Regions from separate parts of the Taylorella asinigenitalis MCE3 genome, predicted to be linked through region 1. Evidence: predicted binding sites of a transcription regulator. Region 1 holds the regulator's gene; the other holds the start of a gene.
What was found. Region 1 encodes HrcA, which represses chaperone genes, less so after heat shock. Its sites were predicted from a motif close to TTAGCACTCNNNNNNNNNGAGTGCTAA; they were not measured.
Positions count from the first base shown of each region.

Region 2: rpoH (RNA polymerase sigma factor RpoH) is a predicted target of HrcA. The motif match lies at 10,089-10,115, and genes of this name have one in related genera.

Region 1 is NC_016043.1:1,229,151-1,244,957, forward strand. It holds gene TASI_RS08030 (ESPR domain-containing protein) at 1-809, opposite strand, end outside; gene dnaJ (molecular chaperone DnaJ) at 980-2,119, opposite strand; gene dnaK (molecular chaperone DnaK) at 2,126-4,078, opposite strand; gene grpE (nucleotide exchange factor GrpE) at 4,209-4,805, opposite strand; gene TASI_RS05805 (LbetaH domain-containing protein) at 4,875-5,435, opposite strand; gene hemH (ferrochelatase) at 5,422-6,435, opposite strand; gene hrcA (heat-inducible transcriptional repressor HrcA) at 6,437-7,441, opposite strand; gene TASI_RS05820 (NAD kinase) at 7,546-8,448, shown strand; gene recN (DNA repair protein RecN) at 8,442-10,133, shown strand; gene dapB (4-hydroxy-tetrahydrodipicolinate reductase) at 10,226-10,966, opposite strand; gene TASI_RS05835 (outer membrane protein assembly factor BamE) at 10,970-11,389, opposite strand; gene fur (ferric iron uptake transcriptional regulator) at 11,482-11,898, shown strand; gene murB (UDP-N-acetylmuramate dehydrogenase) at 11,891-12,907, opposite strand; tRNA gene TASI_RS05850 (tRNA-Gly) at 13,036-13,111, shown strand; gene TASI_RS05855 (nucleotidyltransferase family protein) at 13,162-13,455, opposite strand; gene dmeF (CDF family Co(II)/Ni(II) efflux transporter DmeF) at 13,553-14,572, shown strand; gene TASI_RS05865 (RsiV family protein) at 14,604-15,419, shown strand; gene TASI_RS05870 (HpaII family restriction endonuclease) at 15,466-15,807, opposite strand, start outside.
Region 2 is NC_016043.1:57,004-72,810, forward strand. It holds gene TASI_RS00290 (aminotransferase class IV) at 1-875, shown strand, start outside; gene TASI_RS00295 (YbeD family protein) at 872-1,171, shown strand; gene lipB (lipoyl(octanoyl) transferase LipB) at 1,171-1,824, shown strand; gene TASI_RS00305 (outer membrane protein assembly factor BamE) at 1,892-2,275, shown strand; gene TASI_RS00310 (hypothetical protein) at 2,323-2,844, shown strand; gene lipA (lipoyl synthase) at 3,057-4,043, shown strand; gene TASI_RS00320 (GDP-mannose 4,6-dehydratase) at 4,044-5,558, shown strand; gene TASI_RS00325 (MFS transporter) at 5,551-6,912, opposite strand; gene glmU (bifunctional UDP-N-acetylglucosamine diphosphorylase/glucosamine-1-phosphate N-acetyltransferase GlmU) at 6,914-8,296, opposite strand; gene TASI_RS00335 (NUDIX hydrolase) at 8,308-9,138, opposite strand; gene rpoH (RNA polymerase sigma factor RpoH) at 9,172-10,050, opposite strand; gene TASI_RS00345 (LpxL/LpxP family acyltransferase) at 10,202-11,071, shown strand; gene dbpA (ATP-dependent RNA helicase DbpA) at 11,034-12,407, opposite strand; gene fmt (methionyl-tRNA formyltransferase) at 12,456-13,418, shown strand; gene rsmB (16S rRNA (cytosine(967)-C(5))-methyltransferase RsmB) at 13,411-14,703, shown strand; gene TASI_RS00365 (DUF4390 domain-containing protein) at 14,681-15,382, shown strand; gene TASI_RS00370 (ATP-binding protein) at 15,355-15,807, shown strand, end outside.

The sequences.
Region 1 (15,807 bases):
TTAATCCCCATATTTAATCTTTCATCTGCGTTACCTCCGCTAATTTGAAGTTCAACCTTCCCTCCATCTTTAGCTGTAGCTATTCTTGATTTGACATAAAAAGGTTTATCAGCTGATTTATTTGGTAAAGAAATTGTATTTCTATAGTCGCCACTATTATTTGAGTTTCTTATTATAAGATTAGATGAATTATAAACTTTATAAGGTTTATCTTTATTTGTTTTTTCGTCAATCCCAACAACTGTAGTAGTAATTAAAGGAACTATAGTTATTGAGTCATCTAACCAAGAACCATCTTCCTGAATTAAATATTTTTTTAATTCCTCGTAAGACAAAGGATCTCCGTATCCTTCTCTTACTAAATCTGGATTTTGAGCTCTATAAAGCTCTTTCTCCTCGGAGCTTAAAGTTTTAATTATATTTTTGAAGACATCTAACCTATCCTTAGCACCAAAGCTTAAATTATCAACTATCGGATTACCGTTACTTTTATTTTCTATAATTCCAGTTAAACTACCACTTGCATTAATGGTTTCCCCTGCCCCCGCAACAATCGGTCCTTCGCCCGCATTATCACCCCAAGGTCCATTAGGATCAGTAGGAGCACCAGAGACTGTAGGATCAAATCTCAAAGTTGTCAAATCCACAGTAGTTGTCTGTGCAAGCACACCCATTGCCATTCCACTGAGGGCTAAAGAAGCAATTAATTTTTTTGTGCTAACATTCTTACAGTAACCTCGGGCAAATTCATTTACTGCAACCCATGAACCAAGTGTTTTGTTATATACAACCTTGAAAATTTTGTTCATAAAACCCTCAATTAGAAATTATTATTAAAAATAAAACTCTGCAATTTTAGGAAATTAAAATTACAAATATTGAAACATTGTAAGATTTTTTAATAGGTTCTATATAGAACTTATCTATGTGTAACAAAAATAAACCCACCGTTTCGGTGGGTCATAATGAAAATTCTAACTTATAGACTACTAAAAAAATCTTTTACTTTGTTTGTCCAATGCTTATTTTGAGGTGAATTTTTTCCCGAATTCTTCTCAATTGTCGCATCAAACTGACGTAGCAAATCTTTCTGCTCATCGCTTAAATTAACAGGCGTTTCGATATGAACATGACAGTAAAGATCACCAGGCACAGAAGAGCGTACACCTTGAATACCCTTACCTTTTAAGCGGAATACCTTACCTGATTGCGTACCTTCAGCAACAGTAATATTCGCTTTGCCCTGAAGAGTGGGCACTTCAAGAACGCCACCTAGAGCCGCTGTCACAAATGGCAATGGCACTTCGCAATGCAAATCATCCCCATCCCTCTCAAAAATTGGATGTTTCTTTATAGAAATCTCTACATACAAATCGCCTGATGGACCACCATTAATTCCAGGTTCACCATGACCATTTAAGCGAATACGCATACCATGATCGATACCTCGTGGTACATCCACAGATAGCGTTTTTTGTTTACGCACATGACCTGCACCACCGCATTTATCGCAAGGATCTTTAATAACTGTACCAGTACCTCCGCAAGCATGACATGTTTGTTGGAAACGCAATGGTCCTTGTCGAACTACGGTGGCACCTGTACCGTTACATGTAGGACAAGTAGTAGGTTTTGCACCATTTTTTCCGCCAGTTCCGAGACATGAACCACAAGTGTCGTAACCGTTAAATCGAATCTCTTTTGTATATCCAGAAGCAGCTTGCTCTAGGGTAATCTCTAAGCGATACCGTAAATCATTTCCGCGGAAAGACTGAGGCTGAGCACGGCCACCACCTCGAGAAGCACCACCAAAAATATCTCCGAATATGTCACCGAATATATCTCCAAAATCTGCACCAGCACCAAAGCCGCCACCGCCGCCCATACCATTAGGGTCGACTCCTGCATGGCCAAACGTATCATACGCTTGACGTTTTTTAGAGTCAGAAAGAGTCTCGTAAGCCTCTTTCACTTCTTTGAATCTTTCTTCAGCTTGTTTGTCATCGGGATTGCGATCTGGGTGATATTTCATAGCTAAGCGACGATAAGCTTTTTTTATCTCATCGTCGCTCGCACCCTTTGCAACTCCTAGAACTTCATAAAAGTCACGTTTAGCCATTGGGTATTACTTGCTTTCTGAATCCTCAGATTTAACTTCTGTAAAATCAGCGTCAACTACATTATCGTCTTGAGGAGCTGAATCCGCCTCAGCCGCACCAGCTGCACCTGCTGCTTGAGCTGCCGCTTGTTGAGCTTGCATATCTGCGTACATCTTCTCGCCTAATTTTTGAGATGATGTGAGAAGAGCTTGAGTTTTAGATTCAATTTCCTCTTTGTTATCGCCTTTAATAGCTTCTTCAAGATCTTTGATAGCTGACTCGATAGCTTCTTTTTCTGAAGCCTCAAGTTTATCGCCGTATTCAGTTAAAGATTTGCGAGTTGCATGAACTAAGCCATCAGCTTCATTACGCACTTTAACTAACTCCGCAATTTTCTTATCTGCTTCTTCATTATCTTGAGCATCTTTAACCATGCGTTCAATTTCTGCATCAGTCAAACCAGAGTTCGCAGTGATAGTGATTTTGTTTTCTTTTCCAGTGCCTTTATCTGTAGCTGACACATTCAAGATACCATTTGCGTCGATATCTAGAGTAACCTCAATCTGAGGAATACCGCGAGGAGCAGGTGGGATTCCTTCAAGATTAAATTCACCTAAAGCTTTGTTGTACTGAGCAATCTCACGTTCACCCTGGAACACTTTAATAGTTACTGCAGGTTGATTATCCTCCGCAGTTGAGAACACTTGAGTATGACGTGTAGGGATAGTGGTATTTTTCTGGATAAGCTTAGTCATCACACCACCCAATGTTTCAATACCTAAAGAAAGCGGAGTCACATCAAGAAGCAATACATCCTTACGATCTCCTGAAAGTACAGAACCTTGGATACCAGCACCTACCGCAACAGCTTCGTCTGGATTCACGTCTTTACGAGGAGCTTTACCGAAGAACTCTTGCACCTTCTCTTGAACTTTAGGCATGCGAGTCATACCGCCTACCAAAATTACATCGTCGATATCGCTAACTTTAATGCCCGCATCTTTAACCGCAATACGGCATGGCTCGATTGTACGTTCGATAAGATCTTCAACTAATGCCTCTAATTTCGCACGAGACAATTTCACATTCAAGTGTTTTGGACCTGAAGCATCCGCAGTAATATACGGAAGATTAATCTCAGTTTGAGTAGTAGATGAAAGTTCGATTTTCGCTTTCTCTGCAGCCTCTTTTAAACGTTGTAGAGCAAGCACATCTTTAGATAAATCTACGCCCTGATCTTTCTTAAATTCGCTAACAATATAGTCGATGATTCGTTGATCGAAGTCTTCACCGCCCAAGAAAGTATCACCGTTTGTAGATAGCACTTCAAACTGATTTGCTCCATCCACATCTGCAATTTCGATTATTGAAATATCGAATGTACCACCACCTAAGTCAAAAACTGCAATCTTACGGTCGCGAGATTCTTGCTTATCAAGACCGAAAGCAAGAGCTGCAGCTGTTGGCTCATTGATAATACGTAGTACATTTAAGCCAGCAATTTTACCTGCGTCTTTAGTAGCTTGGCGCTGACTGTCGTTGAAATATGCAGGCACAGTAATCACTGCATCTTTAACTTCCTCGCCCAAATAGTCTTCAGCAGTTTTTTTGATTTTGCGTAGGATGTCCGCTGATACTTGTTGTGGAGCTAATTTCTTACCGTTAGCTTCAACCCATGCATCGCCGTTTTCTGCTTCGACGATTTTATAAGGCATAAGATTAATATCTTTTTGAACTTCCTCATCCTTAAAACGACGTCCAATCAATCGCTTAACAGCAAAAATTGTGTTTTGAGGATTAGTTACAGCCTGACGCTTAGCAGGAGCACCCACAAGAATTTCTCCGTCTGCCGCATAGGCTACGATAGATGGAGTTGTACGTGCACCCTCAGAGTTTTCGATGACTTTAATTTGGCCGCCGTCCATAACTGAAACGCAGCTGTTAGTAGTTCCTAAGTCAATACCAATAATTTTAGACATATTGAAATCCTTTAAATAAATTCTTTATGATTTGTATGTATGGGTTGCATAAAAAATTTCAAGAAAAAATAGAAAATTTTCTTCCCTTAGGTGGCAATGGCCCCGCACCCCATCAATCTTTCCCTTTAACCTAACCAGCCGATACTATCACTAACGCAGGACGAACCACACGATCTGCTAATTTATACCCTTTTTGTAATACCTGAACGATACAGTCTTTCTCTACATCAGAGTCAGGGACAGATGAAATTGCTTGATGAAAATTAGGGTCAAACTTAGCTGAAGCTTCAGGAGCAATTTCTGTAAGATTATTTCTCTCTAAAGCTTGAGTTAATTGCTTATAAGTAAGATCCATGCCCTCTTTTAGACTTTCTAGACTTTGTTCTTCCGCACTTAAAGCAGCCTCTAGCGAATCTCTTACTGGCAATAACTCCGCCGCAAACCCCTCCAGTGCATATTTGCGAGCCTTAATAATCTCTTCATTTGAACGACGTCTAATATTTTCTACTTCAGCCATAGCACGCAAACTTTGATCTTGCATCTGCATAACTTGCTCTTGAAGCTCAGAAATCAATTTTTGTGGGTCTTCACTCTCAACAAAACCGTTATCCTGTTCTAATCCCTCTAATCCCTCATCCTCGATTTGATCCTGAATATCCTCTGAAGACTCATTATTTATTTCTTCATTAAGCTCAGAGTTATTCAAATCATTATCAGTATTTTGCATAAATACTCCAAAAAAATCCCTAGTTACTCAATGTATCTAGGGATGGTTTTGATTATTTCAAGTAATTCTTCAAAGAGTATTTTGGATTTTCCTATAGGCCGCCGCAAAACTAATATTTGTAAGCATAACGGATTCAGAGAAATTGCGTGCATCCTCAGGCACCGTATCTAATTTGTTTAGGTCAGTCGCTTTTCGAACAACAGTCGCAGATGGCAAATAAAATCTCTCAGGAATATCGTGGCTGTCGACCACACAGTTATGACGCAATACAGATTCATCCCCCACTACCGAGTTATAAACCACAGTATTAAAGCCCACAAACACACGGTTTCCAATAACACATGGCCCATGAATAATAGATCTGTGGGCAATGCTTGAGTGCTCTCCAATCACAACTGGTGCCCCATCCTTAGAATGAATTACTACCCCATCCTGAATATTAGAATAAGCACCGATTGTAATAGGCTCGATATCCCCATTTGCGTCTACCTCATCAGCACGAATAACGGCATATGGACCGATAAACACATTCGGCCCAACAATAACCCTACCACAGACAATAGCCGTCGGATCAACAAAAGCCGTCTCAGATACTTCAGGAAAATCTCCTCTAGGATTAAGTCTTAACATTTTGACTCCAATTACTAATATGGTCATTGATAATATTTGCTAGCCCCTGAGCCCAAAATTCATCACCATTAAGACATGGGATATAGCTAAATTTCTCGCCCCCATTTTCTGAAAATATTTCTCGCAATTCGCGGTCGATTTCATCTATTGTCTCTATGCAATCAGCCGCAAACCCAGGAGCAATAATATGCACATTTTTTACTTCCTGAGCTGGGTAAGAGCGTATAACCGATTCAGTAGCAGGCTCAATCCACTTTGCCCGACCAAATTTCGATTGAAATGCCAAATCTACTTGAGGCCCTCCCTGTGGCAATGCCCCCTTTATCAGCTCCACCGTCCGCACACATTGCTCATAATAAGGATCTCCCGCATCGATCATAGTTTGTGGCAGTCCATGAAAGCTGCATAGCAATCTGTCTGGCTTTCCATGCTCATCCCAATGCCTTAAGATCGACTTGACAATAGCCCCAATATACTCCTCTCTTTCGTAATAGCTTTTTATAAAGCGTATCTCGGGAAGGTTCCTAATTTTATTTAAAGCTCTAGATACTGCATCGTAAACAGACCCAGTAGTTGATCCCGAATACTGCGGATACAAAGGCACGAATAAAATTCTTTCAATTCCCTCATTACCGAACTTTTTGATTTCATCATTAATGGAGGGCGATCCGTATGTCATAGCCACCCCAACGGAAATGTTGCTTGATAAGAATTTTTTAATATTTTCCGCTAAATCCTGCGTATGATACAAAAGCGGAGCACCCCTCTCCTCAGACCAAATACTTTCATATTTAGGTACTAATTTTGGAGCTCTTAGTGGCAATATAAACGCATTCAATATCACTTTCCAAATAACTGGATTCACCTCTATTACGCGTCTATCAGATAAGAATTCTTTTAAATAGGCCCTGATTGCGGATGTTGTTGGTTTCTCTGGTGTACCTAAATTTATAAGAAGAACGCCTATGCGATTATTATGAGAATCTAATGAAGAATGCATATTAACCATTCAATGTATTTGATAATAATTTAGCCGTGATATCAACTATGGGTATAACCTTATCGTACGCCATGCGACTTGGACCTATCACGCCTAAAGACCCTATGATTTTACCATTTGATTTATAGGATGATGCGACTATAGATAAGTCCTGAAGTGGCATGTATGGCGACTCTCCGCCAATATAAATCTGCACTCCTTGAGAATGCGATACCAAATCCAGTATATGTGCAAGTTCCGATTTTTGCTCAAAAAGCGAAAATGTCTTCTTGAGTTTTGAGAGATCACTGACCAAATCTTCAGAATCGAGAAGTTTTCCCTGACCTGCGATTTTTATTTGACCACCCGAAGATGTCAATCCAGAATCTATAGCCGATTGCATTAGGGATGATATATCAAGTTTTAAGTCTTTCAGCTGATTTGTGATTTCGCTTCTAACTTGTGAAAGAGGCATGCCTGAATAATGTGTATTTAAAAATAAAGCCGCTTCATGCAATGATGAATCCGTAATTTCAGGGTTCACATTTAGTATCTTATTGAACACTTCACCTTCAGGTGACACTAAAATCATCAGAACCGTTCTGTCCGAGAGTCGCACAAATTCGATATGCCTAAAGTGCAATTCTCTATTTGGAATTACAACTACACCTGCAAAATGTGTAAGTTTTGAAAGAATGCCTGCCGCCGTTTCAATTAAATCTGGAACTGAATTTGCATTTGAAGTACTTAAAGCTTCTTCTATGATTGCATGGCTCTCACAAAAACTCGGTTTAGAAGTAAGCAAATTATTTACAAAATATGAATACCCTTTTGGTGTGGGTACCCGACCAGCAGATGTATGGGGGCTATGAATAAGGCCTAGACGTTCTAGATCCGACATAACGTTGCGTATAGTTGCTGATGACAAACTGAAATGAGTGGCCAAAAGCTTAGACCCAACAGGTTGACCCTTTTGAATATATTCTTGAATTAGTTTAGTAAGTAATTCTGAAGATCTGTCATCCATCTCAAACCCATTATGCCCTAGGATAAAAAAATCCTAGTACCAATTTTATACACTGCTTAATATATAATTCATTTAATCATATTTTGCTTATATAAGGTTGATCTATGCATTTTTCAACCATTGCTTTGGTTGGGCGTTATCAAGATTCAGGCATGGACGTGCCTTTGCGTGAATTGGCTAATCAGCTAATTGATGCGGGAATTGAAGTTATTATCGAAAAAGACACAGCTAAATATACTCGATTAAATGAGTATCACATTGGCTCTATGGACCAGATTGGTGCACTTGCAGATATGGCTATTGTTTTAGGGGGTGATGGCACAATGTTGGGAGCCGCTCGCTCACTTGCACCTTATCACGTGCCATTACTTGGCATAAATCATGGTCGTTTAGGATTTATAACAGATGTTCCAGTACATAAATCAAAAGCTGCAGTGCAGTCTGTTATTGAAGGAAAATTTACAGTTGAAAAAAGAGCCTTACTTGAAGGCTCGATAATTCGTGGGTCTGAGGAAATTCATGCAGGTATCGCACTAAATGACGTAGTATTAAATCGTGCTGGCATCGCAGGGATGATAGAGGTGTCCGTTGATTTCGATGGGGTTCATATGTATAGGCAGAGGGCCGACGGCATAATCATTTCCACCCCTACAGGATCTACTGCATATGCTCTATCTGCGGATGGACCAATTATGCACCCTAAAACAGATGCGTTTTTAGTCGTGCCCATTGCACCGCAGACACTATCGCATAGGCCTATTGTGCTCCCTACTAGTGGAGCGATAACTCTAACCGTATGCGATGCGAGCCATTCAGGGTTTGGAGCAAACGTGCACTTTGATATGCAAAGCTGGAATAATCTTCAAGTTAACGACAAAATCATGGTACGAAAATCCAAGAATCCAGCTCAGTTTATCCATCCAGTGGGATATAGCTATTTCTCAACTCTACGCAAAAAACTGCACTGGAATATCATGCCAGAAGGCCATGAGGAAGGCGAATGCTAGTTTCTCTGCATATTCGTGATTTTGTGATTGTAGAACGTGCAGATATTTCTTTTGAGGAAGGATTTACTGTATTCACGGGTGAAACTGGAGCTGGAAAATCTATTTTGATTGATGCTTTACTTCTAACACTAGGGCAAAGAGCGAGCTCATCTGTTGTACGCAGTGGCTGTGCAAAGGCTGATATAACCTCAGTTTTTACTGTTAGCGATAATGTAGGGCATTGGCTTAAAGAGCACGATTACGGGACAGACGAGTTAATTTTGCGACGCATTATTGATTCAAATTCAAATAGCAAAGCCTTTATAAATGGGGTGCCGTGTACATTGGCACTAATGAAGGAGATTGCTGAATTAGTGATTGATATTCATGGCCAGCACGCACATCAACTTTTATTACGCTCACAATCTCAACGCGATTTACTTGATGCACAGGGAGGTCATTTCTCATTAGTACGGGAAGTAGCTGATGCATGGAATAAATGGCAATCAGCAAAAAAACTACTAGATGAAGCAAAATCAAAAGCCGATAGTATTGATAGAGAAATTGCACAGGTTCAGTGGGAGCTTAGTGAGCTTCAAGAATTGCAGCCTGTTGAGGGCGAATGGGTTCTTATAAATGAAGAGCATACTAGGCTTTCAAATGCGAGTGAACTGATTGAAGGCGTTGCTCAAATCATTAATCTGCTTGATTCGGAAAACGATGGTGCTGTATGTGCCTATGGTTCTGGAGTTGGTGTTGGTGTAGTCGATGGCTTAGAACAAAGCGTCTCAATCTTAAATGATTTAGTTGAGAGCGATAAATCCTTGCGTGATATATTAGATTCATTGGAATCCGCAAGAATCGCTGCAGATGAGGCTCACAGTGAATTACGTCGTTACCTCAATAATGTTGAAAATGATCCCGCACAACTCGATTCAGTTGAAGCACGTCTTCGCAAATACTACGATTTATCGAAAAAATTTCGCTTTCAACCAGAGGATGCACTTGAGCATAAACAGCGGTTAGAAGCACGATTGGCTGATCTTGAAGTGTCTGTTGATATTGATGGGCTTGAGACTCAAGTTCAGGATTGCGAGAGTAACTATATGTCCATTGCCAGTAAACTAAGCGAAGCAAGAAAAGCCACTGCAGCGACTCTTGGGGCAGAAGTTAGTAAGGCTATGCAAACACTAGCGATGGAGGGAGGACGATTTGAGATAGCGACGGAAGCATTGCCACAAGCGAATGCTCATGGATTGGAATCTGTTCAATTTTTAGTCGCAGGTCATGCGGGGACCGAAGTTATGCCATTATCGAAAGTCGCATCTGGAGGGGAATTAGCACGAATATCGCTTGCAATTTCGGTTATTGCCAGCCGTGCGCAACAAGTGCCTACTCTTATATTTGATGAAGTTGACTCTGGGATTGGGGGCGGCGTTGCAGAAATAGTAGGCAAACTTTTGCGTAAACTTTCAGGCGACCATCAGGTTTTGTGCGTCACACATTTGCCTCAGGTAGCGGCATGTGCTCATCATCATTTTGAGGTCAATAAAGAGAGCCGAGAAAGCGGAACCATCTCAACGATACGCGAATTGGATGAAACGCAAAGAGTGGACGAAATCGCTCGTATGCTTGGAGGCGTGAAAATCACGGCGACTACTAAAGCACATGCGAAGGAGCTCATAGAGACAAGTTCTGAAGAGTGAGGGATTTAGATCTATGAGTGGGATTTGCTTAGGAGAATAAGCTCTAAGCAAGGGCCTAAGCCTTGGACCTGAGATTGGAACAAAGCAAGGGCTTATAAATCAGAAGCGATAACGTCCTGCATATCGAATAAGCCAGTGTCCTTGCTCTCAAGAAATAGAGCCGCCTTAAACGCCCCTTCAGCATAATGCTCACGGCTCGAAGACTTATGCGTGATTTCAATAACCTCGCCTTCACCGCAAAACATAACCTTATGTTCACCGACAATAGAGCCGCCTCGTACCACAGAAAAGCCAATATGCCCATCCTTACGAGCCCCAACCTGACCGTGGCGCGTCCAATCGGCCACATCCGCAAGATTCACGTCCAATGTGTCAGCTATAGCCTCACCCATCATAATAGCCGTGCCTGAAGGAGAATCGACCTTATGCTTATGATGAGCTTCGAAAATCTCTATATCATAATTTTTTAATAGCTTAGCCGCTTCTTGCAAAAGCTTAACCGTCACATTAACGCCGAAACTCATGTTCGAAGCCATCACAATAGCGATTTTCTGAGCCGCTTGCTCGATTCGATGCTTCTGCTCAGCAGTAAAACCCGTGGTGCCAATGACCATTTTCGTACCCAGCTCTTCGCACAAAGGCAGGTAATGCATAGAAGCTTCGGGTCTAGTAAAGTCAATAAGACAATCAGCCGCACGAAGGCCTTCGAGCAACTGCTCATCCGTCATACCTTGATCAAGAAGAGAGACAATTTCAAGTCTCGCAATTTGAGTGGCTGCCTCTTGAAGCATGCGCCCCATACGGCCAGAGGCCCCTGAGATAGAAATCTTCATAAATTAGTTGGCTGGAACTTCAGGTGCGGCTTCAGGCTTAACACCACCAGTTTGTTGAATTTTAAAAGTCGCAGGCTGCGATTGTGGCAATGGATCCGCCTTCCAATCCACCAATCTATCGTTACTGTCAAACCAAAGGCTTAAATCCCGTTTAATCATAGACCCAAATCCTGATTTAAATGTGTAACGATAATCCCAGCGATTAGCCCTAAAGATATCTTTTGAAACAGGATTTCCTAATGCGAAGACCACTTGTTCTTTGGTCATTCCTTTTTGAAGTAAATCTAACTGCTCCTGAGTTACCCAGTTACCTTGTTGAATTGGAGCCTTGTACGGAAATCCCCATCGACCACCACTACATCCAGCAACAAATGACACTAGCAGAATTGAAAATGCGATCTTAGGTAAATTCGATTTTTTCATAGTTATTGTAAGAAGATTTCGTAAACATTAATTATAAAGTGTTTTATCGAAAACGGTTATAATGAAACCCAATAATATATTTGGGGATTTGCATGAGCGACTATCAAGAATTGCAAAATAAAGGCCTGAAAGCCACTTACCCTAGACTTAAAATTCTTGACCTTTTTAGAAATTCAGAAACGCGTCACTTAACTGCGGAAGATGTATTTCGACTACTTTCTGCGGAAAATGTGGATATCGGTTTAGCAACCATATATCGTGTTTTGACACAGTTCGAACATGCTGGTTTGCTTATGCGTAACCAGTTTGATAGCACAAAATCTGTGTTCGAACTAAACGATAACGAGCATCACGATCACATGGTATGCGTCTCTTGCGGAAGAGTCGAAGAATTTGTAGATGAAACTATGGAAGCGGCTCAGAATAAAGTTGCGGACCACTATGGTTTTGAACTACTAGATCACACCATGACTATTTACGGTGTTTGCCCGAATTGCCGAACTAAATAATTCTCGGCTCTGGTTCGATTTTAATTCCAAATTTTTTATAAATATCCGCACTTATGGCATCTGATAATTCCAAAATATCGGATGCCGTAGCCCCACCTTTATTTACCAAAACTAGTGCATGATTCTCGTGAACTGCAGCAGGCGTTCCTAGGCTTTTCCCCTTCCAACCCGCAGCTTCAATAAGCCATGCGACAGCCACCTTGTATGTATTCTCATTAATAGGATAGGCTTTAATTTCAGGAAAATCCTTAATTATCGCTTCAAATTTTTCGCGGTCCACATAAGGATTGAGAAAGAAACTACCAGCATTGCCACAGAAAGCAGGGTCAGGAAGTTTCTGAGTACGTATATCAATCACAGCATTCATAATCGCCCGTGCATCAGACGTTTCACTTATACCTACATACTTCAGCAAATCCGCATAATTTATATCTGGTCTCCACTCCTTCGGGATGGCAATGCCCACGTGACTTATCATCGGCTTATATCCATGAGCCTTAAAGTAACTCTCCCTATAAGAGAACTGGCACTCATCCTTAGAAAAAATTTTGTGAACTCCAGTCTCTAAATCGACAGTTTCAACAGATTCAATAAATGCAGACACATCTTTTCCATAAGCACCTATATTCTGAACTGGGGCCGCTCCAACTGTACCTGGAATAAGTGCGAGATTTTCAAGACCAGGCATATCATGAGCGATTGTATACAAGACAAGTTTGTGCCATAACTCACCTGCTCCTATACGTAAACGATAATGTTCATCTGTGTGCTCTAGGTGTTCAATTCCAGATAGATGATTGATTATTACAAGCCCATTTATTTGCTCTCTTAAAATGACATTACTACCACTTCCTATTATGTAATAAGGCAAGTTGAGTTCTTTAATAGTATTAATGAGTGAAGGAATTTGTTCCTCTGATTCTAAGTAGCCGCCGTAGGCCGCTTTTGATTGAAGTTTAAAAGTATTGTGAGTGGTTAAATCAAAGTTTTTTTGTGGTAAAAACGTCATATTATTTTAATAAAGGGAATTTGTCTTGACGTGAAAGAAAGTAATCATTATAATTTATTTCTTTTGTAGACGGTAGAGATACTGCTTTACAAACTACTTCTAAATGCAAAGCTCTTTGCGTTTATGATGCGGGAATAGCTCAGTTGGTAGAGCGCAACCTTGCCAAGGTTGAGGTCGCGAGTTCGAGACTCGTTTCCCGCTCCATTTAAACTTTTCCATATGCTTTATATATTCGTTAATTCTTAAAATAGAGATCATAAAGTAATAGCCTCTTTTAAAACAGTTTCCTTGAATTTTGTCGGTAGTGAATTCTCCTCTATTACATCAAAATTTTGACCGAAGAATTCTTCGAGGTCAGCACATAACCCACCTAAATCCAATAACGTAGTTCCTGGAGAAGTGCTTACTAAAAAATCAATATCACTGTCCTCAGTATCCTCCCCGCGAGCAACTGAACCGAATACTCTTAAATTACTTAATTTATTTCGTTTGGAAAAACGAAATAAAATTTCATTCCTATGTTTTTTTAAAAGTTCTGAGGGTCTCATGGTATAACGTAAAAATAAGTATATTGTCATTGTAACTTAGCTTGAATACCAAGCTAATAAAACTGGCTTAGCCTAATATGAGTGGGAGTTATTCAACATGACTACCGAACACATTGAACATCAAATCTACAGATCAAAAATAGAACATGAATTTGGTCAAGGTAATAAATCCAAGGCAGAAGTAAGAACATTTTGGGTCATGGTTATAACATTTGTGACCATGTTCGGAGAAATTTTTGCAGGTATATGGACGGGGTCTATGGCCCTGCTAGCAGACGGAATACATATGGGTGGTCATGCTCTAGCTCTAGGTCTTGCATTTGCAGGCTATTATTTATCAAGACGTTATGCAAGAGACAGACGACTAAGTTTCGGAAGTGGAAAAATTAATGAACTAGTTGCTTATTCCACCTCTCTTTTATTATTGATTACGGCCGCTTTAATTACTTATGAATCTTTATATAGGCTATTTAATCAAAATGAGATTAAGGCTCAAGAAGCATTAATTGTTGCTGTACTAGGTCTTATCATAAATTTAGTCTCTTTTGTGATTCTTAAGGGTAGCAACGATTTTGAAGAAATCGAACATGGGCATTCCCATAGCCACAGCCATGATCATATTCATGAACATGATATTGAATATGAAGCAAAAAGCGAAGCAGCGATGGCGTTGCCAGAGAGAAAAGATAACAATCTTCAAGCAGCCGTTTTACATGTACTCACAGACGCAGCAACTTCAGTAGCGGCCATTATAGGCATCCTTGCCGCATGGGGATGGGGTTGGACGTGGCTTGACCCGCTTATCGCATTGATAGCTAGTGTTTTAATAGGCAAATGGACCATTGGTCTCATGAAGCAAACAAGCAAAGTATTACTTGATGCCACTGCGCCTGGGTCAGTTGAAGAGACTATACGTAAAAAACTTGAAAGTGCAAGCGATACAGAGGTCATCGATTTGCATGTCTGGTCAATTGGTCAAGGATGCTGGACCATGATTGCATCTGTAATCCACCACGGTTCTATGACTCCTCAAGACTATAAATCACTACTAAAAGGCATGAAAAACCTGCATCATCCAGTGATAGAAGTTCAACATTGTAAGCACGAGATTATTTAATTATTAACAAATTTAATTAAGGTGATTTAGAATGAGACAACTCCTAGGATTATTGGCCACTTTAATTTGTTTGACACCACCATCTTATGCAGATTCAAATGTTAAATCTGCTATACAACGCGTTCACATAACACAAAGCGAAACTTCAAAAAAATTATCCGATAACTCAACATGCTCACCTGAATGCCCTGTAGTTGAAGTATATTTTTTAGAAACTAACTTGCCTGAGATTGATGCAAAAATTAATCTTGATATTCTGGAACTTCTAATTTCATTTGATTCAGATAATGCCCTACCTCCTGAGAAATACTCTCCAGAGACCGCAGATGCAATTATTAGAGGTGTGTTTAAAAAATTAGTAGCCCATGATAAAAGCAATTCGATGAATTTTGCTGGTGCTAGTGAGATAAAAATTGAGCCTAAATATGAGCATTATTGGGATGAAGACGAAAATAATAGACTCTTAGATTTTTACACTGAATATAGTTACTTTCTGCTTGGTTCGCCTCAACCAAGCACTGGTATCTTTATGTATACATATGACATTAAGAAAGGATTTATTATCTTAGCCGATTTGGTTGGACAGAAAAATGTTCAAAAAGTTAAGGATTTAGCTTATAGAGAATATGTTCGAATGAATAAAGAGAAAGGAATTCAAGAACCCTTTTTAGATAAGCAACACTTCTACCTATCTAACAATTTTATGATTACTGCTGATGAACTAAGATTTGTTTACGACCCTGGTTCAATCAATTCTATTGCAAAGGGCAGTCAAACAATAATGGTTCCACGTAAGTTAATACAACCGCTGCTTGAAAAAGGATATAAAAATCAGAGGCGGGATTGAGTTAGGGATAGAATATTAAAACTAATTTTACGCAGTTTTAAACAAGTTAAATAAATCTGATTTGTAAATTTAGTTTTATCCTATTTTCTCCTGATTCTTCATATACAAAACCAAATTTATGTCTGGTAGTTGAAGGAGTTTCAAATTTTGTATTATTAAGAAGATAATCCTCAAATTCATTCCTATTTCTTTGGTGGTAAAGTAACATATCACCATTTGATTTAATAATCAAAAATCCTCCGCTTGCTTCATCTTTTCCATCCCAAGGTGTGGAAGGTTTCATACCAAGAGCGATTGATCTTAAAAAACTTTTGAATTTAAATTCGTAGGATTTAATATTTAATAGATTAAGGGGATTTAGTTGAGTTAATTTTTCAACAACACTTTT
Region 2 (15,807 bases), 470 kb from region 1:
ATATGCCTATGATACAAGGGGTTGATCGTGACTATCCAATCTATTTAAATGGAGAGATGGTTAATATCAGTGAAGCTAAGATTTCTGTTTTAGACAGGGGCTTTATTTTCGGTGATGGTATTTATGAAGTTGTTCCTGCATATAATCGCAAGCCTTTCCGCATGGAACATCACGTAGCAAGACTTATGAGAAGCTTGAAGAAAATCGGTTTAGATTCAGGAAAAGATGAGCAATTCTTTAAGGACTTATTTGCAAAATTAATCCAAGAGTCACCATGGGACTATAACTTTATTTATCTGCAAGTGACTCGTGGAGTAGCTGCCCGCACACATGCATTTCCAAATCCACCAGTTCCAGCTACTATTTTTGCAATGAGTATGCCATTTAATCCTCCATCTCAAAAAGTACGTGAAGAAGGAATTGCTGTGGTTAGCTTTGATGATAAGCGTTGGCTTCATTGCGACATTAAATCTATTTCATTGTTGGGAAATGTTCTAGCAAACCAACATGCAGTTGATAGCGGAGTTTATGAAGTAATTCAATTCCGTGATGGTTTATTAACTGAAGGTTCTTGCTCTAACTTTTGGATTGTAAAAGACGGTAAATTTATGGGGCCTTTGAAAGATAATCTTAAACTTGAAGGTATTCGATTTGGCTTATTTGAAGAGCTTGCACAGAAAGCTGGTGTACCATTTGAACTTAAGAAAATTACTAAAGAAGAGGTCTACGAAGCTGATGAAATCATGATTTCCTCTGCTTCTAAAGAGGTTACAGCTGTTACTACATTAGATGGCAAACCAGTAGGAGACGGCAAACCTGGTCCAATCTATAAGAAAATGCGTCAAGCACACGATGAAGTTTTAGCAGCTCTATGAGTTTAGAAAATGATTTAGGTCTTCGGGAAATTCCTCCCGAAGAATCTTTGATTGAGTATCCTAGCGATTTTCCCATTAAAGTTATGGCTGAAGCGGGTGAAACTGTACTCGATGAATTATTAGAATTGGTTTTCGGTCACGATAAAACTTTTCAAAGAGAAACCGTTGAGATTAGACCAAGCTCTAAAGGGACGTATGTCGGATATACGTTTACGGTTAGGGCCGTATCAAGGGAACAACTTGATAATATTTATAGAGATTTTCACGCCCATAAAAAAGTCAAAATGGTACTTTGATGCCTAATCTTGTTGAAACAAAGCTTGTTGTTAGAGAATTTGACTCGCCTCAGGATTACCTCAAAATCTTTAATGATATGAAATCATTTACGGAATCTCGTTCTGTGGATTCTGAAGATGAAATATGGTTTGTCGAGCATAACCCAGTCTATACCCTAGGTGTTGCAGGTGAATTAAAACATGTACTAAACCCACATCAAATTCCAGTAATAAGAACTAATAGAGGCGGACAAGTAACATATCATGGACCTGGTCAATTAGTTGTATACCCCCTTATTAATCTGCACAGAAAAAATCTTTTCGTTAAAGAATATGTCTCTCTTTTAGAAGAGAGTGTAATTCAAACGCTTTCTGAAATAGGTATTACAAATGCACAGAGAAATCCTGGAGCACCTGGCGTTTATATACCATCGGAAAATTCAAGCCTCTCTAAGATTGCGTCTTTAGGTATTAAAGTCTCTAGAGGCCATACATATCATGGATTAGCCTTAAATGTTGATATGGATCTATCACCTTTTTTAGGAATAAATCCCTGTGGATTTGAAAAATTAAAGGTAGTTGATGTGAAATCAATCCTAAATGTTGGCAATATTGATAAAATTAAGCAGATTTTATTGACTAAAATGAAGTTATTGCTTAAATTTGATTGCTAAAGCCAATTGTTACAAAAAAAGTGTAATAATCGAATTTTATAATTTCCCAAATTTACTAGGACTATATATGAATAAATTAGCTTTACCTGTAATGCTTTCTCTTGGTCTAACTGCTTGCGGTACTATGACTGAAGTTTCTCAAGATGGCATGGCTAAATCTGAAATTAAATGGCCGGATGTAACTGAGTTTATTGCTGGTTCTACACCACCAAAACATGCTGTACGTGAAATCAAAACAGGTTTAAATAAACAAGATATTTATCAACTTGTAGGTGCTCCACACTTCTCTGAAGGTTTTAATGTTGCTGAATGGGATTACTTGTTCCATACAGAAGATAAAGGCGTTAAAAAGTCATGCCAATTTAAGATTCTATTTGATAGTAATAAGGTTGCTAGAAGCTTCTATTGGAGACAACCTGAGTGTGCTGGATATTTCGCACAAACTAAATAGTTTTTATTTTATACCCCGAAGGAATCGGGGTATTTTTTTGGGAGATTATGATGATTTTGGGTCTGTCTGGATTATTGGCTTTATTTTTTATTTTAGATATCTTTACTGCTTTAGTTTTAATATATGTACTTTTCAAAATTACTATACCTTTTTTAACTGGTAGTATTGGATTTCATACAACTGAAACAGTACTAATTGGGTTAGTTACTCTAATTGCTATAGTAATTGTGGGATGGATTCTTTTCAAAAGAATAACAGCTTTTGTAGCTAAAACTAGAAGCCCTAACACACCAACTATGGTAGTAAAAACTTTATGTAGTGAATGGCTTGTAATCGCTATTACTTCTATTTTCTTTTACTTTTTAATATCCTCGTTTACTCGTGGATTTGGTGTGGGGCCAAGCGGATTTCTAGTTACCCTTCTTGAATTAGCATTTACTGCAATATTAGTTGTTCTTTGGATTTATTACTTTCAAACATCACAAAATGTTTTAAAAGTATTTGGAGCAAATGCAGATCCAAGTCCTAAGAATTTGCTTAAAGTTTCTAAAGAACACATAGCTTTATAATTGCTAATCCTATATAGCCCGTATATTTTGAAAACCACTTTAAGTAATTAAACAACTCAAAGTGGTTTTATCAAAATTAAAATTTCAATCCTCTATTTCGCAGGATATGAGAGTCGACTAATAAAATAGATAAAGGCTCTCGCCAATTTACAACTTAGTTATAATTTAGAATCTATAAAATAACGCAAAGTCCTTAAGATTGGCTATAACTAATGTCTATTCAAAATTCAGCTCCTGCAGATAAAGATCATTCGTACGACGCTACAAAAAAACAAAAGTCTTTCGATAAAACATCGAGAATTCCAATTAAAGTAGTGCCTGCTGAAAAAATAAAAAAACCTGAGTGGATTCGTGTAAAAGTTGCCCCTACTAACTCAAAATTTTCAGAGATTAAGGGCATTCTTCGCGAAAATAAAATGGTTACCGTCTGCGAAGAAGCCTCTTGTCCTAATATAGGTGAATGTTTTGGACGTGGTACTGCTACATTTATGATTATGGGCGATAAGTGTACACGACGTTGCCCGTTTTGTGATGTCGGACATGGTCGTCCAGATCCCTTGGACATTAATGAACCAAAAAACCTTGCTAAATCAGTGGCTCGCATGGGTTTAAGATATGTGGTGATTACTTCTGTAGACCGTGATGATTTACGCGATGGCGGTGCTCAACATTATGTAGATTGCATAAGTGAAATCAGAGAGCAATCTCCTAAAACTCAGATAGAAGTGTTGGTTCCAGATTTCAGAGGTCGTTTAGAGAGAGCATTAGAGATATTTGCAAAAGCATTGCCAGATGTGATGAATCATAATTTAGAAACGGTGCCACGTCTTTATAAACAATCTCGCCCAGGGGCCGACTATATGCACTCTTTGAAGCTTCTAAAAGATTTTAAAGCCATGTATCCAGGCGTCCCTACGAAATCTGGATTGATGGTAGGTTTAGGCGAAACAGATGAAGAAATTCTCCAAGTTATGAGAGATATGCGTGACCACGATATTGAGATGCTTACTATTGGGCAGTATTTGCAACCCTCGGATCACCATCTTCCTGTCCTAAGATATGTGACACCTAAAACTTTTGCTATGTTTGAAGAGGAGGCTAAGGCTATGGGATTCTCACATGCGGCCGTCGGTGCTTTGGTTCGCTCTTCATATCATGCTGATCAACAGGCTCATCAGGCGGGTTTGGAGTCCGTTTAAATGCGTGTTTTAGTTACGGGTGGTTGTGGCTTTATCGGCCATCACTTCGTGAAATTCGCACTCAACCATCCATCTAAGCAATATGAGTTTATTGAAAATATAGATAATCTCTCATATTCTGCGATTAATGATCCATTAGGTGATGAGTTTTTCCAAATGGATATATGCGAGCAAAAAACCATACTCAATCATTTGAGAACAAGAAGGATTGACACGGTGGTTCATTTTGCAGCCCATACGCACGTGGATAGATCCATTCAAGATGCACACCCTTTTTTGCAAAATAATGTGTACGGAACGCATGATTTATTGGACGTATGTAAGCAGCACATAGATGAAACAGGGCATAAACTTAGGTTTGTGTATATATCGACTGATGAAGTGTATGGTTCGCTAAACCCCATGGAAAAGCCGTCTCTTGAAACCGATGCAATCAAGCCTACAAATCCGTATTCCGCTTCTAAAGCTGCTGCTGAGCATTTTGTGCAAGCGTGGACGAAAACGTATTCATTGCCAGCTATTATTACGCGCTCCTGCAATAATTATGGCTCTGGACAGCATTGCGAAAAGCTAATTCCTAAAATAATAAATAATGCTTTGAATTGGAAGCCTATCCCTATATATGGCAATGGTCTCGCATCCCGCGAATGGCTTCATGTTCAAGATCATTGCGAAGCTATCCACGCTTTGCTCACTTCAGATATTGAATTTAGCGGCCAAATCTACAATATAACGAGTTCTGAATCTTTTACAAATATAGAAGTTGCTAACTTAATTTGCGAGCACATGGACCAGCTAGTTCCTCATAAAAATGGCTCTTATAAACAGCTTATTGAATTTGTGGACGATAGGCCTGGGCACGATATGCGGTATGCCATAAATTCGAATAAATTAAAGGCACAAACTGGTTGGACGGCGAAAAAATCGTTTCAAGATTCGATAGATGAATTAATTCAAAGTGAAAGAGAAAGGGCAGAAGCATTGCCACATAAAGCTCTTCCACAAGCCCGTCGCATAGAACACAAGTCGTTTCCAGATCAGCGAGGTAGCGTTAGTCCAAGAATTTTTTCATCTTACGATAAACAAGCGGGTGCTCACTTGGTCCAAGAGAATTTAACGCATTCATTCCAGGGAGTTATCAGAGGCTTACATTTTCAACGCAATAAACCTCAGGCGAAATTGATAGAGGTGCTAGATGGAGAAATTCTAGATGTTGTATTAGACATAAGACCGCATTCTCAATCATTTGGAAAATGCGAGTATTTTAATCTAAAGCAAGGTCAATCGATAATTGTGCCTGCTGGATATGCTCATGGATACTTAACTATAAGCAGTGAGTCTTATGTTATGTATAAGCTTTCTGAATTTTGGGATCCTCTTGATCAATACACAATCTTATATAACGATAAGGATCTTGGTATAAACTGGACAAAATATATGATGCCCAATGAATTTATACTCTCCCAAAATGATATAGAGGGTTTGACTTGGTCGGAATTTCTAAAGACTATATAACTTGCGAATCTTGTTTTGTTATAAATCGGTAGAGATTGATTATTGCAGCAATTATCGCTGCCACGACACTAAGAATAATCCCATAATAAGCACCCTCTTCAGAATTTATGGAGAAGGAGGTTGCAACTAAAGCTCCGCCAACACACTGTCCGAAGATCCTTGATGTAGCTTGCATGCCGCCCGCCGCACTTGCTCGATTTTGAGGTGCCGCTAAAAGCAAAGTCTTACCATTTGGGGTTTGTAAAAAGCCAAATCCAAGCCCTGAAATAAATAGAGCTAAAGCATACATATATTTCGCACTATCAGTTGGCAATAATGCGAACATAATCAAGCCACCAGTTAAAATCAAACTTCCTATACCAGCAAGCAATGCCGCAGGAAATCTTGCGCTTAATTTAGCCGATATTGGTCCCATAATAAATCCTGCCACTGGCCATGAACTAAATATTAGCCCCACAGTCTTAGTGTTGTATCCTAAAACATGTTCAAAATAAAACGGTGTTGCAACCATGCTTGCAGTTGAAGATATAAATGCAAAAGCCGAAACTAATGCAGCATCTCTAAAGGAAACTATCTTAAGCAAATCTACAGGCACCATTGGATGCTCCTGTGCCAATGAATGCTTATAAAGCGTAATCACACTTGCGAGTGAAACTACCAACAAAATTACACCTAATAAAGTATTGCTATATATGATATCAAGACCAGCTACTAGGCTTCCAAAAGTTATGGCATTGAGTAGGGCACTTTTATAATCGATAGCTTTTTTAACCCGAGGGAGACGAGGAAGAAAACGAGACAACAACAATCCTAGAATAATGATTGGAATGGAAAATCCATAAATCCAATGCCAGTCGGATATACCGATAATAAAAGCACCTAAAGACGGAGCAATTAGTGCGCACGCACCGATAACCATGCCATTAAAGGCGATGCCCATAGCAACTCTTTCTTTAGGATATATGTTTCGCAAAAGCCCACCAGTCAAGGACATAAGTATGGCCGCCCCAAATCCTTGAATAATGCGTGTACAAATAAGCATGGTTAGAGATTGTGAAAGCAAACTTCCGAAAGCTCCAATCCCGAAAACAACAAGCCCTACACGCAAAAGTCTCTTAAACCCAAATCTATCGGCAAGCGAACTGAAAGTAAATAAAGCGGAAATTAGGACGATATTGTATGCATTAATTACCCAGATGGATTCTTGCTGAGTTACACCGAAATCGCGTTGAATTGTAGGGAGGGCAATGTTTGTGATAATGCCGTCAATTACGCAGACTGCAATTACAGAGAATAGGCAAAATACGGCCCAATAGAGTTGTGGCTTTGGAAGACCATCATGTTTAGAGTCCATTTTATACCTCTTTTTTCTTCGTCGGTCGAGACCAACCAGATATGTGTTCTTGAGATTTTTTATTTAATACCAGTTGCTCAGCAGGCACATCCTTCATGACAGTTGTACCAGCCGCTACAGTTGCCCCTCTACCAATAGTGACAGGTGCAATAAGCTGCGTATCAGATCCAATAAATGCCTCGTCTTCAATGAAAGTTTGGAATTTATTTGCGCCATCATAATTGCAAGTAATCGTGCCCGCACCTACATTTACACGTTGGCCAATTGTTGCATCACCTAAATAACTTAGATGATTGGCCTTGCTATATGCCCCTAAAGTCGTCTTTTTAAGCTCAACAAAATTGCCTACATGACTGTGCTCTTCCAGAACTGCACCAGGTCTTAATCTAGCGTATGGTCCAATTACCGCATCATTTGCGACAATAGCTCCTTCGATATGTGAGTATGGCTCAATGCGCGTATTCGCTCCAATCTTCGCATTTTTTAGGTGGCAATACGCACCTATACGCACCCCTTTCCCTAATTCCACCTCACCTTCGAATATACATCCAACATCAATAAAAACATCGCTCTCAGCCTTCACCCGCCCACGCACAATAAATCGCTCAGGGTCGGCAATGCTCACGCCTTCCTCAAGCAGTGCTATTGCTTGATTCTTCTGATACTGAGTCTCTAGCTCAGCCAATTGTACGCGGCTATTTACCCCGGCCGTTTCATATTTATGCTCTGCCTGCGTCGCTGTGATGGCAATGCTATCGCGATTCGCAAATTTGATAATATCCGTCAGATAGTACTCGCCCTGTGCATTCTCATTTTTAATCTCAGAGAGCCAATCTTTTAATAGAGCAGTGGGTGCACAAATTATTCCCGTATTCACTTCCTTGATTTTTAATTCATCAGGGGCCGCATCCTTTTGCTCAACAATCGAATCAACCAATCCCGATGAATTCCTAATAATCCGCCCATAGCCTGTCGGGTCATCCAAATATTCAGTTAAAAGGCCAACACCATTTCCCGAAATATCAATTAGCCGTGCCAGTGTATCAGCAGAAATCAAAGGCACATCACCGTACAAAATTAGCGTTTTATTATCCTCATCGCTTGATGCATTCAAAAAAGGTACAGCTTGCAAAACCGCATGACCTGTGCCTTGTGGAGGATCTTGAAGAGCAAAATTTAGCCCTTCCATTTCAGAACACGATTGTTTTACTTTTTCCGCTTCATGACCTATAACTACGGTTGTTGTATCCGCTTGCAAAGCCGATGCAGTATCTAGAACATGCATAAGCATAGGTTTGCCTGCAATGTTATGTAAAACCTTGGGTAAATCAGATTTCATTCGCTTACCCTTACCTGCGGCCAAAATTACAACATTTAGTGTCATACTTCTCTCATCTATATCTGTTTGGCAATGCGCTCGATACTATCCAGCAAAACTATGCTCGCCTCAAGTGTCACTTCTTCATTGCTAATTTTTTCTATTATTTCTTCAATTGAAAAAGCTTCGATTTTCGTAACTTCCCCATCTTGATTCTCTAAATTTGTTCCCTCTGGAATTAAATAGTCGGCATTAAATACTTCCTCTATCTGATATCCCTCATCCAAAGGTCTATACATTGTTTGTATATAACGCAGAGGGATAATTAAAGGTGGTTTCTTTAAATCCAATCCAGCCTCTTCAATAGACTCTCTCTCTAAAGCCGTCTCGAGCGATTCATTTGCTGAAACTAAGCCCCCAACAAGAGTGTCCCATTTATTTGGGTCGGTCGCTTTGTTAGGTGCTCGCAAAGAAAGATAGATTTTTTTCTCCTGAGTCCATGCATTAACATGAACGGCCTTAGTCATAATGCCAAGTTCTCGAACTACAGCCCTCTCTACATGTGCGACTTCAGTCTCCGAGTCCCAAATTGTTAATTGTTCGTTTCTCCAATGCTTAGCATGCCCTTTATTTCTTAAATATTGGGCAAGTTGATTAAAATACTGACATTTATAGGCAAAAAATAATTCTGGATCAGCAAGCCCTAATAATTCTTTTTGCATATCAATATTAAAAGTGCCTGAAGTAAACTTTACATAGGCAAAGCCAATTAGGTCGTCTCTTACATTTGGATGCACAATACCAATTTTTCGACCGTTAAAAAATAAATCGTGCGAGCCATCAACTGGTGGACGACTAGCACGATTATAAAGAGTTTCTTTTAATTCTGATAAATCGGGAAGGTGCACAGTGTGAGGATATAAGGTTACAAAACCTTAAAATTATACATAATCCTCAAGGTGGGCACGCATCTTTTTAATAGCAGCATTTTCGATTTGACGAATTCTCTCAGCTGAAACATTGTATTGAGCGGCAAGGTCATGCAAAGTGGGTTTATCTTCGCTTAACCAACGGCTCTCAATGATATGACGAGACCTATCATCAAGCTTCTCTAATGCAGCTTTAAGCCCATGATCTTCAAGCTTATCTTGTTCTTGAGCAAGAATTACATTTTCAGGTTCGTAAGCCTCATCGTCCGCTAAATATTGAATAGGGCTATAGTCGTCATCATCCTCCATAAGAGTGTCCAAAGCAATGTCATGGCCTGACATGCGCTTCTCCATTTCTACAACATCTTCTGGACGGACATTTAGTTTTTTGGCAATGCCCTCGATATCATCGTTATCCAATGATCGACCCTCAGGACGCAGACTATTCAAGTTAAAGAAAAGTTTCCTTTGAGCTTTAGTAGTTGCAATTTTTACTAGTCGCCAATTGCGGATTACGAACTCGTGGATTTCAGCTTTAATCCAATGCAATGCAAAGGTAACTAAGCGAACTCCTCTAGAAATATCAAATCTTTTTACGGCTTTCATAAGCCCGATATTTCCCTCTTGAATCAAATCTGCATGAGATAAACCATATCCTAGATATTGACGTGCAACAGACACAACTAAACGCAAGTGTGAAAGCACCAAAGCTTGAGCCGCTTTGATATCACCCTTATCTTGTAGACGCTCAGCAAACTCTTTTTCTTGCTCAGCTGTTAACATAGGAATACGGTTAACTTCTTGGATATACTGTTCAATCGTCCCCAATGCACTCGGATGGATAAGGTCCATCGATTTGTGCGGTTGTAAGGCAAATGATTGATTTGTCATATATTTTCCTAAATATTTTTACTTTCGATGGATTAATTTTAGCACTCTTGAGGTGAGAGTGCTAATTTTTAATATCCTTTTTGTGCCCATATTTTCGGAAATTGTTTCATGAGGTTTTAAAATAAGCCCACACTAGGATATTCGTAGACTTATGCACTTAAAAATCATTCAATTTTGGGGATCATTGCCACTTACCTTTTTGCAAAAAATGGGCCGATTTCTAGGCTATCTCATCTATAAGATCTCATATAAGAAATACGGGGCAAGAATAGACGACCATGCGTCTACCGCAGGATATGTAAGTAGAGAGTTTCATAATGAGGCGGCTAGGGAAATTGGTGCCATGTTTGGAGAGATACCCTATATCTGGTTTAATTTCGAGAAAGCATTCAAAAGACTCACTTTAAAAAGTCCAGATGTTCTAGAAAAACTAAAACAAAATCCTAATCAAAGTTATTTATTCATTTGCCTTCATATGGGGTGTTTTGAGGTTGTTTCTAGATTTCTTTCCTTACATTTTCCTATAGTCGTAATGTATAGGCCAGCGAAGAAGAAATTTTTCGAACCAGTATTATCTAAAGTTAGAGAAACAGAGAACACAAAAGCTGTCCCAGCAAATTTTTCAGGTGTGAGGGAATTTATCAAGGCACTGCGTAGCGGAAAATCAGTAGGATTATTGCCAGATCAAGTGCCAGCGACATCTGACGGTGTGTGGGTAAAATTTTTTGGGAGAGATGCATATACGATAACATTGCCAGGGAAACTAGTTTCTCAAACAAAGGCAATACCTATTTTGATTTATGCAATACGTAAAGACGTAGGTCAGGGGTGGGATTTATATATGAAGGAAGGGCCTAAGTTAGATGGTCTCCCCGCAGAACAACAGGCTCAATTAATAAATAATGAGTTAGAAGAGGCTATCAGAAAAGCCCCTACACAGTATTTATGGAGCTATAACAGATTCCGTGAGCCGCCCTTTGCCCCTAATCCATCAAACGCATCATCCAAGAGCGATTCTTGATCGGAATTTCACGCAGCCTTAGAAGAATATCTTCGGCCTGATCACGTCTCACAGCCACAAAACTCACAAAATCAGCGACATGAATTTTGCCTATCTCCTCAAAAGGAATCTGCAAATGTTGAGTCATGGCCCCAATAATATCTGCTTTGCGAAGCTTGTCCTTTTTCCCGCCCTTAATAGAAATAGTTCGCATGGTGGCAATAAGCTCGCATTTTCTCGTGTTTTTAGGAACATCACGCCATTCGGACTTAAGCGGTATTTGAGTATTTATGCACTCAAATCGATAAAGTTCCTCTTCTGTGACAAGATTTAATGCAAGCCCTCTCATATCGCTTCGTCCCGTGCGGCCTATCCTATGTATATGTGTCGCAACATTAGGTGTAAGTTCCACATTTAAAACAGCACTCAGACCATCGATATCAAGCCCACGAGCAGCTACGTCTGTGGCTACTAAAACAGAAATCGATTGATTGCTAAATTGAAGCAAAACGTCCTCTCGTTCACGTTTTTCCATCTCGCCATGTAAAAATTTTGCAGAAATATTTTGCTGATTTAAATATGCACAAAATCTCTCACACTCAGCCCTAGTATTGCAAAATGCCAAAGTAGATGGAGGCTGAAAATGCTTTAGTATCTGCACACAATGTGCATACCTTTCAGATGAAGTCGTCTTAAAAAAAAGATGATCTAAATTTGTGGAGACCTTCTCTTCATCTGATAATTCGATATGTACTGGATTTCGCTGAAACCCTTCGCTCATTTTCATAATATGCTCTGGCAATGTTGCCGAGAATAACAAAATTTGTTTTCTTAAGGGTGTCGCTTTTGATATCTCTCCGATATCTTCTAAAAAACCCATATCCAGCATGCGATCACATTCATCAAGTACGAATACTTTGACTTTAGATAAGTCAAGATCCCCGCGCTGAATTAAATCGAGAATTCGCCCAGGAGTCCCCACAATAATATGGGCTCCATGTTTTAGAGACTCTATTTGCGGTCTTAGGGCAGAACCGCCGCATAGAGTTAATACTTTGATATTGTTTAATGCCCTAGCAAGTTTTCGGATTTCATCTGCAACTTGATCTGCAAGTTCTCTTGTTGGTGTTAGAACTAAACCCTGGCAAGCAAAAAATGCGGGATTTATTTTTTGCATAATTCCAAGACCAAAGGCAAGCGTTTTTCCGCTTCCAGTTTTAGCTTGAACTCGCACATCTTTACCCTCCAAAATATCAGGTAGGCTTTGAGCCTGAACTGGTCGCATTTTAGAGAAACCGAGAGAATTGAGATTAGAGATTTGGCTCTCTGATAAGGGGAGTTCGGAGAAGTTTTGCATGGCATAATTATACAATAGTGACTTGTATTTTTATCTCTAAAAATCTCTATGAAAATTGTATTTGCGGGAACTCCTGATTTTGCAAGAATAGCCTATGAAGCCATTATTGATGCTGGCTATGAAATTCCTCTTGTTATGACTCAACCCGATCGCCCAGCTGGTCGAGGTATGAAATTGCAGGCTAGTCCCGTAAAAGTTTCGGCCCTGGAACATGGTGCAAAAGTTATCCAACCAGTATCTTTAAGATTAACGCTAGGTAAGCTTGGTCCAGATGCTGTTATCGAAGCAGAAAACGCTAAAGCAGAATTAGAGGCACTTAGTCCCGATATCATAGTTGTCGCAGCTTATGGGCTGATATTGCCACAGTGGGTTTTAGAATTACCAAAGTTCGGGTGCATTAATATACATGCTAGTTTATTGCCACGGTGGCGTGGAGCGGCTCCTATTCAGCGTTCTATTGAAGCGGGGGATGAGCAAACTGGTATATCGATTATGAAGATGGATGCTGGTTTAGACACTGGAGATGTATTGTTGATGAAATCAATCCCTATCGATGGAATGAATGCTTCTGAATTGCATGATAAGTTGGCGGAACTCGGAGGCATTGCCATAGTAGAGGCTTTGGCGGATATTAAAGTACTTTTAGATGGTGCTCAAAAGCAAGAAGAAGACGGCGTGACTTATGCAGAGAAGATTCAAAAATCTGAGGCTCAGTTAGACTGGAATATGGGCACTATGCAATTAGAGAGAAATATTAGGGCATTCAATCCATTCCCTGGGGTTACCTTGACATTGCCAAATATAGATGGGGTTTTGAAGGTGTGGAAAGCTGATTTTACAAATTCAAAAAGACCTAGCGATGCGGTACCTGGACAAATTCTTAGGGTTGGTTCTGATGGGATTGATGTGGCTACGGCTGATGGTGTTATTCGCTTACTGGAACTTCAGAAACCTGGAGGAAAAAAGCAGGACGTGGCATCTTTTATAAATGGATGGCATTGGAATGAGTGATAGCAATGCTAGAAAGCAGATTGCATTATCGAGGCTGCTTATAGAAAGTGCTCGCTTGATTCGTGATGTGATGGAAGGCCATTCTACAAGCGAATTAATTCCAAAGGTCAATCCTGAAGTTCGTTCGGGTGTACATGCAATCAGTTTTTATGCTTTGCGTCACTATGGGAGAGCCAGAGGCATTGCCACCCAACTATTAGCGAAAAAGGCACCAAATGCACTTTTTGAGAGTTTGTTATGTATAAGTGTGAGTCTGCTATTTGCTGAGAATTTGGAGGAGGCAGACGAAGCTCCAATTTATAAGGAATTTGTAATTCTTAATGAGGCTGTGCGGGCTTGCTCTAAAATGTCTAAGACAAGTGCTTATAAGGGTTTGCTAAATGCATGTCTAAGAAATTTTTTAAGAAATAAAGATGCTTTGCAGGCGAATCTAAGTGAGTTTGAGATTCATTCATATCCAAAGTGGTGGTATGAAAAAATCCACGATTCATATCCTGAGAAATATGAGTCAATTTTAAGGAGCGATAAGATTTCGCCACCGCTTACACTTAGGGTTAATGAAAGAAAAACAGCTCAAACAGAGTATCAGGCGATGCTTGAAGACATTGGAGTGGAGAGCGAAGTTATAGGTGATGCAGGGCTGAGAGTGGCTGGAGTCGGGGACATTGCCACCCTTCCAGGATATAGTGAAGGTCTCTTTTCTGTGCAGGATTTAGGGGCTCAATATGCGGCATTTCAATTACCTCTGCAAAATGGGAATTATGTTCTAGACGCATGTGCTGCACCAGGCGGGAAGACGGCACATTTGCTTGAGAGATTTGATTTGGAATTGCTTGCGCTTGATATTGATAGTGATAGATTAGCAAAAGTGCAGGAGAATCTTTCGAGGCTTGATTTAATGGGACCCAATGTGCGTTTGCAAAAGGCTGATGCGAGTGTGTCTGATTGGTGGGATGGACGGATGTTTGATGCGATATTGGCAGATGTGCCATGTACGGGTTCGGGAGTTGTTCGTAGGCATCCTGATATAAAGTGGTTAAGAAAATCAGAAGATATAAGCAAAACTGTGCAATTACAACGTAAAATCTTAATTAACTTGTGGAAAATGTTGAAATCGGGCGGTCATTTGCTTTATGTGACTTGCTCTGTATTTCAAGAAGAGGGTGAGTTGCAAGCGGCGTATTTCACTTCTATACTTGATGGAGCTGAGAGATTGCCTGCGTTAGGGCATTTATTGCCACCCGAACAGGATGGATTTTTTTATGCACTATTTAAGAAAAATTAATTTTTCTAGGTCTATTAGTTGCTTCGCTTTATTTGTATTGATTGCGATTAGCGGCTTTGGACTCAATCGTGCATTCGCTCAAACAACTCTCAATCAATCATCTGGCACTTCTGAAGTCAAGGGATCGATTATTAACGAAACGCCTGCTACAACCGATTCCGCAGGAAATAATACTTCCGACGACACTGAATCAAGTGCGGAATTTACCGAAATTAAGCCTGTAAAAATCGACGGCTATAGTCTATCGCTTAGTACAAAAATTGATTTAAAACTCGATAATGAACTTAAGCAGGCATTAAGCAAAGGGCTGCCACTTTACTTTACGCTTGATGCACGCATATATCAAAAAAGAAGATATTGGCTCGATAAGATAGTCTCCGAACAATCCCTTACTTGGATGATTCACTACAACGTGCTATTGCGAGAGTGGAGAATTGAGCGCGGCCAGTATTATGCAAAAGGCTTCTCCTTGGAGGATGCGTTAAGTCTTATTACTACAAACGATGAATGGCTTATCTTGCTTAATGAACCCATGGATCCTGCAAAAACATATTATGGTGAAGTACGTCTTAGACTCGATACTTCATTGCTTTCAAGACCATTCCAAATTAGTGCATTTAGCGATACTAGTGCATGGTCATTTTCGTCATCATGGAAAAAATTCGAAATTCATCACTAAATAAGACTAAGAAATTCTTGCGCTATTTGCTGCGAGCTAGTTTATTGCTTGCAGTAGTTCTCAGTGCTGTGATGCTTTTCTTATTAATTCAGTCCACTAGCAATGAATCCCGTTTCGAGAACCGATTCGATATTCTTATGCTGTTTAATGCAACTCTCGCAATTGCTTTATTCGTGTGGTTGGTATCTTTATTAATAGGCATTATTAAACAGGTTAAGAAGAAAAGGTTTGGGGCAAGACTAACTTCTAAACTTATATTTTTCTTTGCCCTAATTGCCATCGTTCCAGGTGTCATTGTTTATTTCTTATCAACTCAGTATGTCTCAAGATATATTGAGTCCTGGTTTAACAATAAGGTAGATTCAGCATTATCATCTGGTGTTTATTTAGGTCAGTCATCTTTAGATGCGATGATTATTGATCAG